One region of the Roseibium sp. M-1 genome, then DNA from elsewhere that is predicted to be linked to it. Evidence: predicted binding sites of a transcription regulator. Region 1 holds the regulator's gene; each other region holds the start of a gene.
The links. Region 1 encodes PhoB, which activates phosphate uptake and scavenging genes when phosphate is short. Its sites were predicted from a motif close to TGTCATNNANCTGTCAT; they were not measured.

Region 1 (2,200 bases):
GAAAAGTCGGTTCATCCCCAACTGGTTTGAGCCGGGCGGTTGCCTGACAAATTAACGTTATTGTAACCTCTGGGACATGAGACACGAGATCTCGTGAGGCAAATCACTTAGAGGCACTAGATCTGCCAGCATTAGGCGTGCCGATGCATGCTTAACACGGGGTTAATGGCTGCGGAGCGGCCGAACTAAAGGGTGCGGCGATGAGTTGGACGAACGAACGGGTTGAGCTTCTGAAAAAGCTTTGGGGCGAAGGCTTGAGCGCCAGCCAGATTGCAGGCGAGCTGGGTGGAGTGACCCGCAACGCCGTGATCGGCAAGGTGCACCGGCTGGGTCTGTCCGGCCGCGCCAAATCCTCCACAACCAGCGCCAAGCCGCGCCGGGCTCGCCCGGCGACCGGTGCGCCGAGCGCTGCACCGAAGAAACCGTCCTCCCAGCCGCAGTCCATCGGCGCGACGGCCCTCAAGGCCGACTTCGCTCCGGCGCCTGCCGTCGAAGCCAAACCGCGTGTCGAGCCGATCGCGGAGCTGGTGCCGATCTCGCAACGGGCCACGATCCTGACCCTGACCGAGCGGACCTGCAAATGGCCGATCGGCGATCCGGCAACCGACGACTTCTATTTCTGCGGCCGCCAGTCCGATGCGGGCGTGCCCTATTGCGCTCATCACTGCAAAATCGCCTACCAGCCCGTCGCCGACCGCCGCCGCGACCGCAAGACGATGGCCCAGGCCGGCTGAGTGCCGTCTGACAGTCCAGCTCATGAAAAGCCCGCCAAATCGGCGGGCTTTTTTTTAGGATTGCGTAACCCTTTCCGCGTCATCCCGGCCAAGCGAAGCGCGAGCCGGGACCGGGGAGCCAAAAACCTTAGCCGTCAAGCCGATTTTCCAAATACCTCCTTGGGCACACCGGTCCCGGATCTTCGCTTCGCTGCGTCCGGGATGACCAACGAGAGGTAGGTACAAAAAAGCCCGCCTTTCCGGCGGGCTCAATCATTTTGAAGCTCAACGGGGGTTTAGACGGTCGCGGTGAACTGGTCGTTGAAGGCGTAGCCGGCACCGCGAACGGTGCGGATCGGGTCCTTGGCCTTGCCCTTGTTCAGCGCCTTGCGCAGGCGGCCGACATGAACGTCGACCGTGCGTTCGTCCACATAGACATCGTGCCCCCAGACACCGTCCAGAAGCTGCTCGCGCGAGAATACACGGCCTGGCGAAGTCATCAGGAATTCCAGCAGCCGGAACTCGGTCGGGCCCAGGTGGATTTCCTTGGTGCTGCGGCGGACGCGGTGCGTTTCCCGGTCGAGTTCGATATCGCCGGACCGCAGCATGGTCGACACCACTTCGGGGCTTGCCCGGCGCAGGATGGCACGCACGCGGGCCATCAGTTCGGGGACAGAGAAAGGCTTGACGACATAGTCGTCGGCACCTGTCGACAGGCCGCGGATGCGCTCGGCTTCTTCGCCGCGTGCGGTCAGCATGATGACCGGCAGGCGCTCGGTACCTTCCCGCGCCCTCAGGCGGCGGCACAGTTCGATGCCGGAGAGGCCCGGCAGCATCCAGTCAAGCAGCAGCAGGTCCGGCACGCTTTCGCGCAGGCGGATCTCCGCCTCGTCTCCCCGGGCACAAGCCTCGACCGAGTATCCTTCTGCTTCCAAATTGTATCTCAAAAGAAGGCTGAGCGGTTCTTCGTCTTCAACGATGAGCACCTTCGGCATACATCTCGCTCCAATTTCCGCAGCCGGCGCTCCGGCGCCGGCCGTATCGATTTCCGCTTCTGCAAGGCTGGCGGTTAGACGGCGCCGGTCTCGTCGACCTTGGCCCGGTCTTCCGGCAGACGCTCGCCGGTGACCATGTAATAGACGTTCTCCGCGATGTTGGTCGCATGATCGCCGATGCGCTCGATGTTCTTGGCGCAAAACAGCAGATGAACGCACTGGGTGATCACCCGCGGATCTTCCATCATGTAGGTGAGCAGTTCGCGGAAGATGGACGTGTAGATCGCATCAACTTCGGCGTCAGCTTCCTGCACGCGGCGGGCAGCCTCCGCATCCTTGCGCGCATAGGCGTCCAGAACCTGTTTCAGCTGCGACAGGGCAAGCTCGGTCATATGCTCCACACCGATGGCGAGCTTCTTCGACTGCAGGTCGCTGTCGATGGCAATGACGCGTTTGGCAACGTTCTTGGCAAGGTCACCGACCCGTTCCAGG
Region 2 (2,200 bases), 2.4 Mb from region 1:
GGAACGAAAGCGCCCCGGCTTTCGCTCACGCTCAGCATGACGCAACGTTGTTATGAGCTAAAATGGCGCCAAGCTGACCATTTTTCCGCGGTGATTCGATGCGCCTGCTTTTTGCCTTCGTTCTTGGAGTTTCCACCCTCACGGCTGCGCCGGCCTGGAGCGCGAGCTGCGGCAACGGCCCGGGCGGCTTCGACGCCTGGAAACAGTCCTTCATCGCCAATGCTCAAGGGTACGGCCTCAAACCGCGTGCCGTGCAATCCGCGCTCGCCAATGCGAGCTACAGTTCGAAAGTCGTCAAGCTGGATCGCAACCAGCGTTCCTTCAAGCTGAGTTTCGAGCAGTTCTATGCCAAGCGGGTCAACAATGCCATGATCCGCCGTGGCCAGAAGCTCGGACAGACCTATCAAAGGATCTTCAACAGCATTGAGAAGAAGTACGGCGTTCCGGCTCCCGTCATCCTGGCAATCTGGGGACTGGAAACCAACTTCGGCAGTTACTCCGGCAACCTGCCCGTGCTGCAGTCTCTGGCGACACTTGCTTATGACTGCCGCCGCTCCGCCTTCTTCACCAACGAACTGGTCGCCGCCCTGACGATCGTGCAGCGTCGCGACATGCAACCTTCGGAGATGAAGGGGGCCTGGGCTGGTGAAATCGGCCAGACCCAGTTCCTGGCCTCCAGTTATGTCCGCTACGCCGTTGACCATGATCGGGACGGCCGCCGTGACCTGATCCGCTCGATACCGGATGTCCTTGCCTCCACCGCCAACTACCTCGCTCAGAACGGCTGGCGCCGCGGCCAGGGCTGGGGACCGGGCACCGCCAACTACAAGGTCCTGCAGAAGTGGAACAAGGCCAGCGTCTACGTGCAGACGATATCGGTGATGGCGGAGAAGATCGGCAATTAGGCCTTCTGAAATTCATCGCTGCAATGCGCCGGTTCCAGGTCGAGAGGCATTGGCGAACCGGCACAATTCGCTTAGGCTCGCACGCGATTGGTCCGATGCGGCAGGGTTAGACGCAACCTGTGAAATTTGACTATCCGGACAGCTTTTTCCGTCATACGATTGTAATCCATGCGGCGCAGAACCGCGCGAGGCAAGCTTTGCCGCGCGCGACCGGCCTCGTCCCGGTCCCGCCGCACGCAGTCAATGCGGCCCTGCGGCCGCACAGGAGTATTTCATGTCCAAGCTCAAAGACTTTTCCATTTCCCGCCGTACCCTCTTGATGGGCGCCGCCGCAACCGGCTTTACCGCTGCCCTGCATCCTTATTCCGTGCTGGCCAAAGAGGGCACCGCCCATCTGCGGCTGATGGAAACCACCGACCTGCATGTGCATGTCTTCCCCTATGACTATTATGGCGACAAGCCGGTCGATACGGCCGGTCTTGCCCGTACCGCGACCTTGATCCGCCAGATCCGCGACGAAGCGACCAATTCCGTCCTCGTCGACAACGGCGATTTCCTGCAGGGAAATCCCATGGGCGATTACATCGCCTATGAGCGCGGCATGAAAGAGGGCGATCTGCACCCCGTCATCAAGGGCATGAACGTTCTGAATTTCGATGCCGCCACCCTCGGCAACCATGAATTCAACTACGGCCTCGACTTCCTGAACAAGGTACTCGCCGGCGCCAATTTCCCGGTTGTCTGCGCCAACCTCGTCAACGGCACTGCACTGGCTTCCAATCCGCGCGACGATGCCCTTTTCCTGAAGCCCTATGCGATCGTCGAAAAGCAGGTCACCGACGGTGCCGGCAAGTCCTATCCGGTCAAGATCGGCTTCATCGGCTTCGTGCCGCCGCAGATCATGAACTGGGACCGCCGTCACCTGGAAGGCAACGTCAATGCGCGTGACATCGTCGCCGCGGCGAAAGCCTTCGTTCCGGAAATGCGCGAACAGGGCTGCGATCTCGTCATCGCCCTCTCTCACTCCGGCATCGACGCAACCGACTATTCCGAAGGCATGGAAAACGCGTCGCTGCACCTGGCCTCCGTCGAAGGCATTGACGCTGTCTTTACCGGCCACCAGCACCTCGTCTTCCCGGGCTCTCAATATGAGGGCCTGCCCGGCATCGACAGTGAAAAGGGGACGCTGTTCGGCAAACCTGCCGCCATGGGTGGTTTCTGGGGCTCGCATCTCGGCGTCATCGACCTGATGATCGAGCGCGACGGAAATGGCTGGCGGGTCGCGAACTTCATGA
Region 3 (2,200 bases), 2.9 Mb from region 1:
TCTGGCTCAGTGCCTTGATCGTGGCTTCGGTCATTTCAGCCAGGGACGGCTCGCCGCTGCGGTCGGCTTCATACTTCATGTGACTGGATTCGAACAGGCCGAGGACCGGGGCATTGTTGCCGGTGGTCAGGGCGGCAAAGTCTTCGTCGCCGAACACGACCTGGGCACCCAGTGCCTGGGCTTCCTCGACGAGGTTGCGGCCGTCGGTGCGCTTGCCGGTCTTGCCTTCAACGTCGGTGACTTCGGCCGGCAGGAAGTGACGGCGGCCGCCGCCCATGGCGACGTCGATCACGCCGGACTGCATCTGGTCGAACAGCTGTTCGGCAATGTCCTTCTGACCGCAGCCCTCCGGCAGCAGCGAGTTGTCTTCCCAGTCGCGGTTCACGGTGCGGGCATAGACGGCAGCCGGGGTTGCGTGGGTGATGCGGGCGGTGGAGATCACACCGACGGACTTGCCCATGCCGGAGACAACTTCGGCGAAGGTCTTGGTGCCGGCTTCAGCGCCAGCAGCACAGTCGCTGACATTGACGGTGTCGAGCACGTTGATCATGCCGTTCTTGGTCTTGATGCCGGAATTCATCGCGGCGGCGGTCGGAGCGGAGTCCGGGGTCTGGCCGTTGGAGGAATAGGTCTTGACCAGAGCGGAATGCGGGAAGGCTTCGTGCGGCTGGACGTAGTCGTCGCCGAGGCCGCCGGCCTGCTGGCCGGAGAAGAGACGGATGGCATAGTTGGTGCCGACACCGTTGCCGTCCGCGGTGAACAGGATGATGTTCTTGGCGCGGTTGGTGTTCGGTGTCCGTGCGACCATTTCCTCGATCTTGGCCTGGGCGTCGGTGAACCACTTGCTGCCGGCCTGCGGCAGGGCATCTTGTGCGAGGGCGGCGGAACCGGTCAGGGCCAGTGCCAGCGAAGTGCAGATGATCGTTTTCATAACGTCTCCCGATGAAGTGGGTGAATCCCGCACGCTACTTAGAAATGCTGCATGACAATTGATTGACAGCTGGATGACGAACTGAATTTGTTATTTTATTACATAACGTTAGTGGGAATTCTGCTTCCGCCGGAGCCTGGGTTGAGCAAAATGCCGCCATGCTGTGTAAACCGCGTCTCCTTCGTTGGTTAGATGTTAGCCGTGCAAGAAGAACCGGCCCAAGCGACGCGCGGAAACGAAATTTCCTGCCGGAAAAAATTTATGGAAACCAGCAGGTGCTGCTCGGCTTAAACGACGAAGGGACAACAACGTTGGAATTGTCATATCATTTTCATATGAACGTCGAATAAGGTTCATATGAAAATGATCTATGCGCTTTAATGTGAGGCTTTTTCGAAGCGGCAGGATGCCTTAGAAAAAATGGCCTTCGGCGTGCGCCGGAGGAGGGGGACGATGACGGATCAGAATTACATGCTGGGTCAGATCGAAGTTTCAAAACGTCAGGCCGAAATCGCGGATCTCGTGCAAAAATCAGGATTTGCCTCCGTCGAGGACCTTGCCGAACGGTTCGAGGTAACCACCCAGACCATCCGCCGGGACGTCAACGGCCTGTGCGAACTCGGTATCCTGCGCCGGACACATGGCGGGGTCGAACCACCCGCACCTGCTTCCAACATCCATTACTCCACCCGCCAGATCCTCAACCTGCCGGAAAAGCAGCAGATTGCGAAACTGGTCGCTGGCCATGTCGAGAACAATCTGTCGCTGGCCTTTTCCATCGGCACCACGCCTGAGATCGTCATGCAGGCGCTGGTCGGACACGACAAGCTGGCCGTCTTCACCAACAATCTCAACGTTGCCTTCACCGCCTCGGTCAATTCCTCCTTCCAGGTCACCATCGCCGGGGGGCGCCTCCGTCACGGCGATCGCGACGTGCTCGGCTCTGCCGCACAAGCCTTTTTCGCCAACTACAAGGTCGATATCGGGGTCTTCGGTGTGGCGGGCGTTGACGAGGACGGCACGCTGCTGGACTTTCACGAGGACGAAGTGGCGGCCCGGCAATCGATCCTCGCCAATTGCCGCAAGTCGTTTCTCGTGCTCGATCACAGCAAGTTCGGCCGCAGCGCTCATGTGCGTGGCGGACAGCTGGGCGATGTCGATGCAATCTTTACAGATAGACCGCTGCCGCCGGATTTCCTCGCCAGCCTGGAAGGAACCAGCACCGAAGTGTTTGTCGCAGCAGAGAGCAGCGGGGACTGATCCGGCGAG
Region 4 (2,200 bases), 650 kb from region 1:
GGACAAAGCGCCCGTCCGATAGTGGCAAACGCGTTATGCGGATCATGCTGTCCGGGATCGTCATCTCGGGATAGTCCGCCCGTTCCGTCCGGTAGACAATGTCCGGCGCATCCACTTCGAACCAGCCGAACTCCTCAAGCCTGCGTTCCGTTTCCCGGATCCCCTCGGATGCGAAGCGCCAGAGTGGACGGTTTAGGAAATCGCTCACGGGTGCACGCCATTCCGATGCCCTTGGGCGAGACATGGCGAGCAAGCGGTGGGTCAGGTCGCAGACGAGATGAACGGCCACCGCAGAACCGGAAACCAGTTCCAGCAATGCCCGGTCGGCCGCGCAGTCCGGCCACGCCCGCAACAGCCGTGTGATCTTCTGCCTATTTGCCTCGTCTGGCTGCGTAACACCGCTTTCCCAGCGGGAGATCCGTGTCTGCGACACACCGAATTCCCGCGCAAGAGACTCCTGCTTGACGCGGTTCAGCACCCGCCACCGGCGCAGGGACGGGCCAAGACTGGTCTGTAGGACGGCGGTTTCCTTGGACATGAGGTCAGTCTAGCCTTTCCTTTGTACCTTGGCACCGGAAAAGGCGAGTAGAGCTTGACCTGTTGGCGCAAGATCTCTGCCGGAGCAAGCCTAACGGTATTTCTCGATAAACTCATCGATTGAGAGATTTCGAAAGTCCGGCAGGCGTTCTTTCAGCTCTGCGTGGTTCCAGTCCCACCAGGATATGTCCATGAGCGCCTGTTCCTGCGCAATCGTGAAGCGCCGCTTGATCTCCTTCGCGGCAACGCCGCCGACAACCGTATAGGGGGCGACGTCCTTGGAAACGACGGCACCGGCAGCAATGATCGCACCGGTGCCGATGGTGACACCTGCCAGAACGGTCACATTGTGACCGATCCAGACGTCATGACCGATGGTGACCCAGTCGTCCTTGCGCCACTGGAAGAAGCCGGCATCGTCGTCGCCCAGGTCATAGGCTGCGGCGCGGTAGGTGAAGTGGTGCTGCGAGGCCCGCCAGGTGGCGTGGTTGCCCGGATTGATGCGGACGCGCCGGGCAATGGAACAGAACTTGCCGATCGTCGACCAGACGACATCGCCGTCCTGCACGATATAGGAATAGTCGTCCATCCGGCTTTCGCGCATTTCGGTGCGTGCACCCACTTCCGTCCAGATGCCGAGCTCGCAGTCCAGCACCCTGGCGTCGGGATGAATGTTCGGGGCTTCGGTCAGGACGGGCTTCTGGTGCGGGGCAGACATAAAGGCTCCATGGTTTCGACGAAAGGCACTCCGGGCAGACATCAATGGTCTGTCGATTGTGTAGTTCCGGTCGGTGGTCTCAGCCGTGCTTCTATAGGGAGCGACACCTTGCCCGGTGACGGATTGATGACGGTCTGATGACTGTATTCAATTCTTTTCAGATCTTTGCCGGCTGAAAAAGTCGCGCCGCCTGAACTTTTTTCCGATCACGCCTGGCCTGGTGCAAACAGGCCGGTTGAGCAACCCTGACTTTCAGCGGTTCAAAGAAGCTTATGAGCACGCTGCGGAAATTGCTTCAGGTCCTTTGGTTCCTCGGGGTATTCGAAGGCGTATGTCATTGATTTGTCATAAATCTTTGACGTTGCAGTCAAGAGACTGTCATCCAAATGTAATCGTCCGGTGGCTCTTGTCGCCCAGCACCACGAACAACACGAACAGGGCTGGCGCGTGATTCAGTTTCAGGAAGTCACCAAGACCTTCGGGTCTCGGACCGCGGTCAACAAGGTCAGTTTTAATATCGACAAACCGCAGATGATCGGCGTCATCGGCCGTTCTGGAGCGGGCAAGTCGACGCTCCTGCGCATGATCAACCGGCTGACGCCGGCGTCGTCGGGCGCGATCCTGTTCGAGGGCCGGGACATCCTCAGCCTCAAGGGAGGCATGATGCGCCGTTGGCAGCGCGACTGCGCCATGGTGTTCCAGCAATTCAATCTCGTGCCGCGCCTGGATGTGGTCACCAACGTGATGCTTGGCCGCCTCAATGGCCATGGCACCTTGAAAAGCCTCTTCAACATCTTCAGCCCGGACGACGTCAATTCTGCCCTGGCCGCGCTCGATCGCCTGGGCATCGCCCAGGAGGCGGTAAAGCGCGCCGAGGAACTGTCCGGCGGCCAGCAGCAGCGCGTCGCGATTGCCCGCGCCCTGATGCAGGATCCGCACATGATC

Region 2: a site for PhoB is predicted at 1,055-1,071, ahead of ACX3M4_RS29075 (bifunctional 2',3'-cyclic-nucleotide 2'-phosphodiesterase/3'-nucleotidase). Genes of this name have one in related genera too.
Region 3: a site for PhoB is predicted at 994-1,010, ahead of ACX3M4_RS23260 (alkaline phosphatase). Genes of this name have one in related genera too.
Region 4: a site for PhoB is predicted at 1,382-1,398, ahead of ACX3M4_RS07340 (DapH/DapD/GlmU-related protein). Genes of this name have one in related genera too.

Annotation. Positions count from the first base shown of each region.
Region 1 is NZ_CM137257.1:2,265,510-2,267,709, forward strand. Features, by position in the region: gene ACX3M4_RS10245 (GcrA family cell cycle regulator) at 201-734, shown strand; gene phoB (phosphate regulon transcriptional regulator PhoB) at 1,010-1,708, opposite strand; gene phoU (phosphate signaling complex protein PhoU) at 1,783-2,200, opposite strand, start outside.
Region 2 is NZ_CM137257.1:6,455,831-6,458,030, reverse strand. Features, by position in the region: gene ACX3M4_RS29080 (lytic murein transglycosylase) at 99-905, shown strand; gene ACX3M4_RS29075 (bifunctional 2',3'-cyclic-nucleotide 2'-phosphodiesterase/3'-nucleotidase) at 1,180-2,200, shown strand, end outside.
Region 3 is NZ_CM137257.1:5,127,479-5,129,678, forward strand. Features, by position in the region: gene ACX3M4_RS23260 (alkaline phosphatase) at 1-931, opposite strand, end outside; gene ACX3M4_RS23265 (DeoR/GlpR family DNA-binding transcription regulator) at 1,385-2,191, shown strand.
Region 4 is NZ_CM137257.1:1,611,224-1,613,423, reverse strand. Features, by position in the region: gene ACX3M4_RS07345 (helix-turn-helix domain-containing protein) at 1-538, opposite strand, end outside; gene ACX3M4_RS07340 (DapH/DapD/GlmU-related protein) at 629-1,255, opposite strand; gene phnC (phosphonate ABC transporter ATP-binding protein) at 1,703-2,200, shown strand, end outside.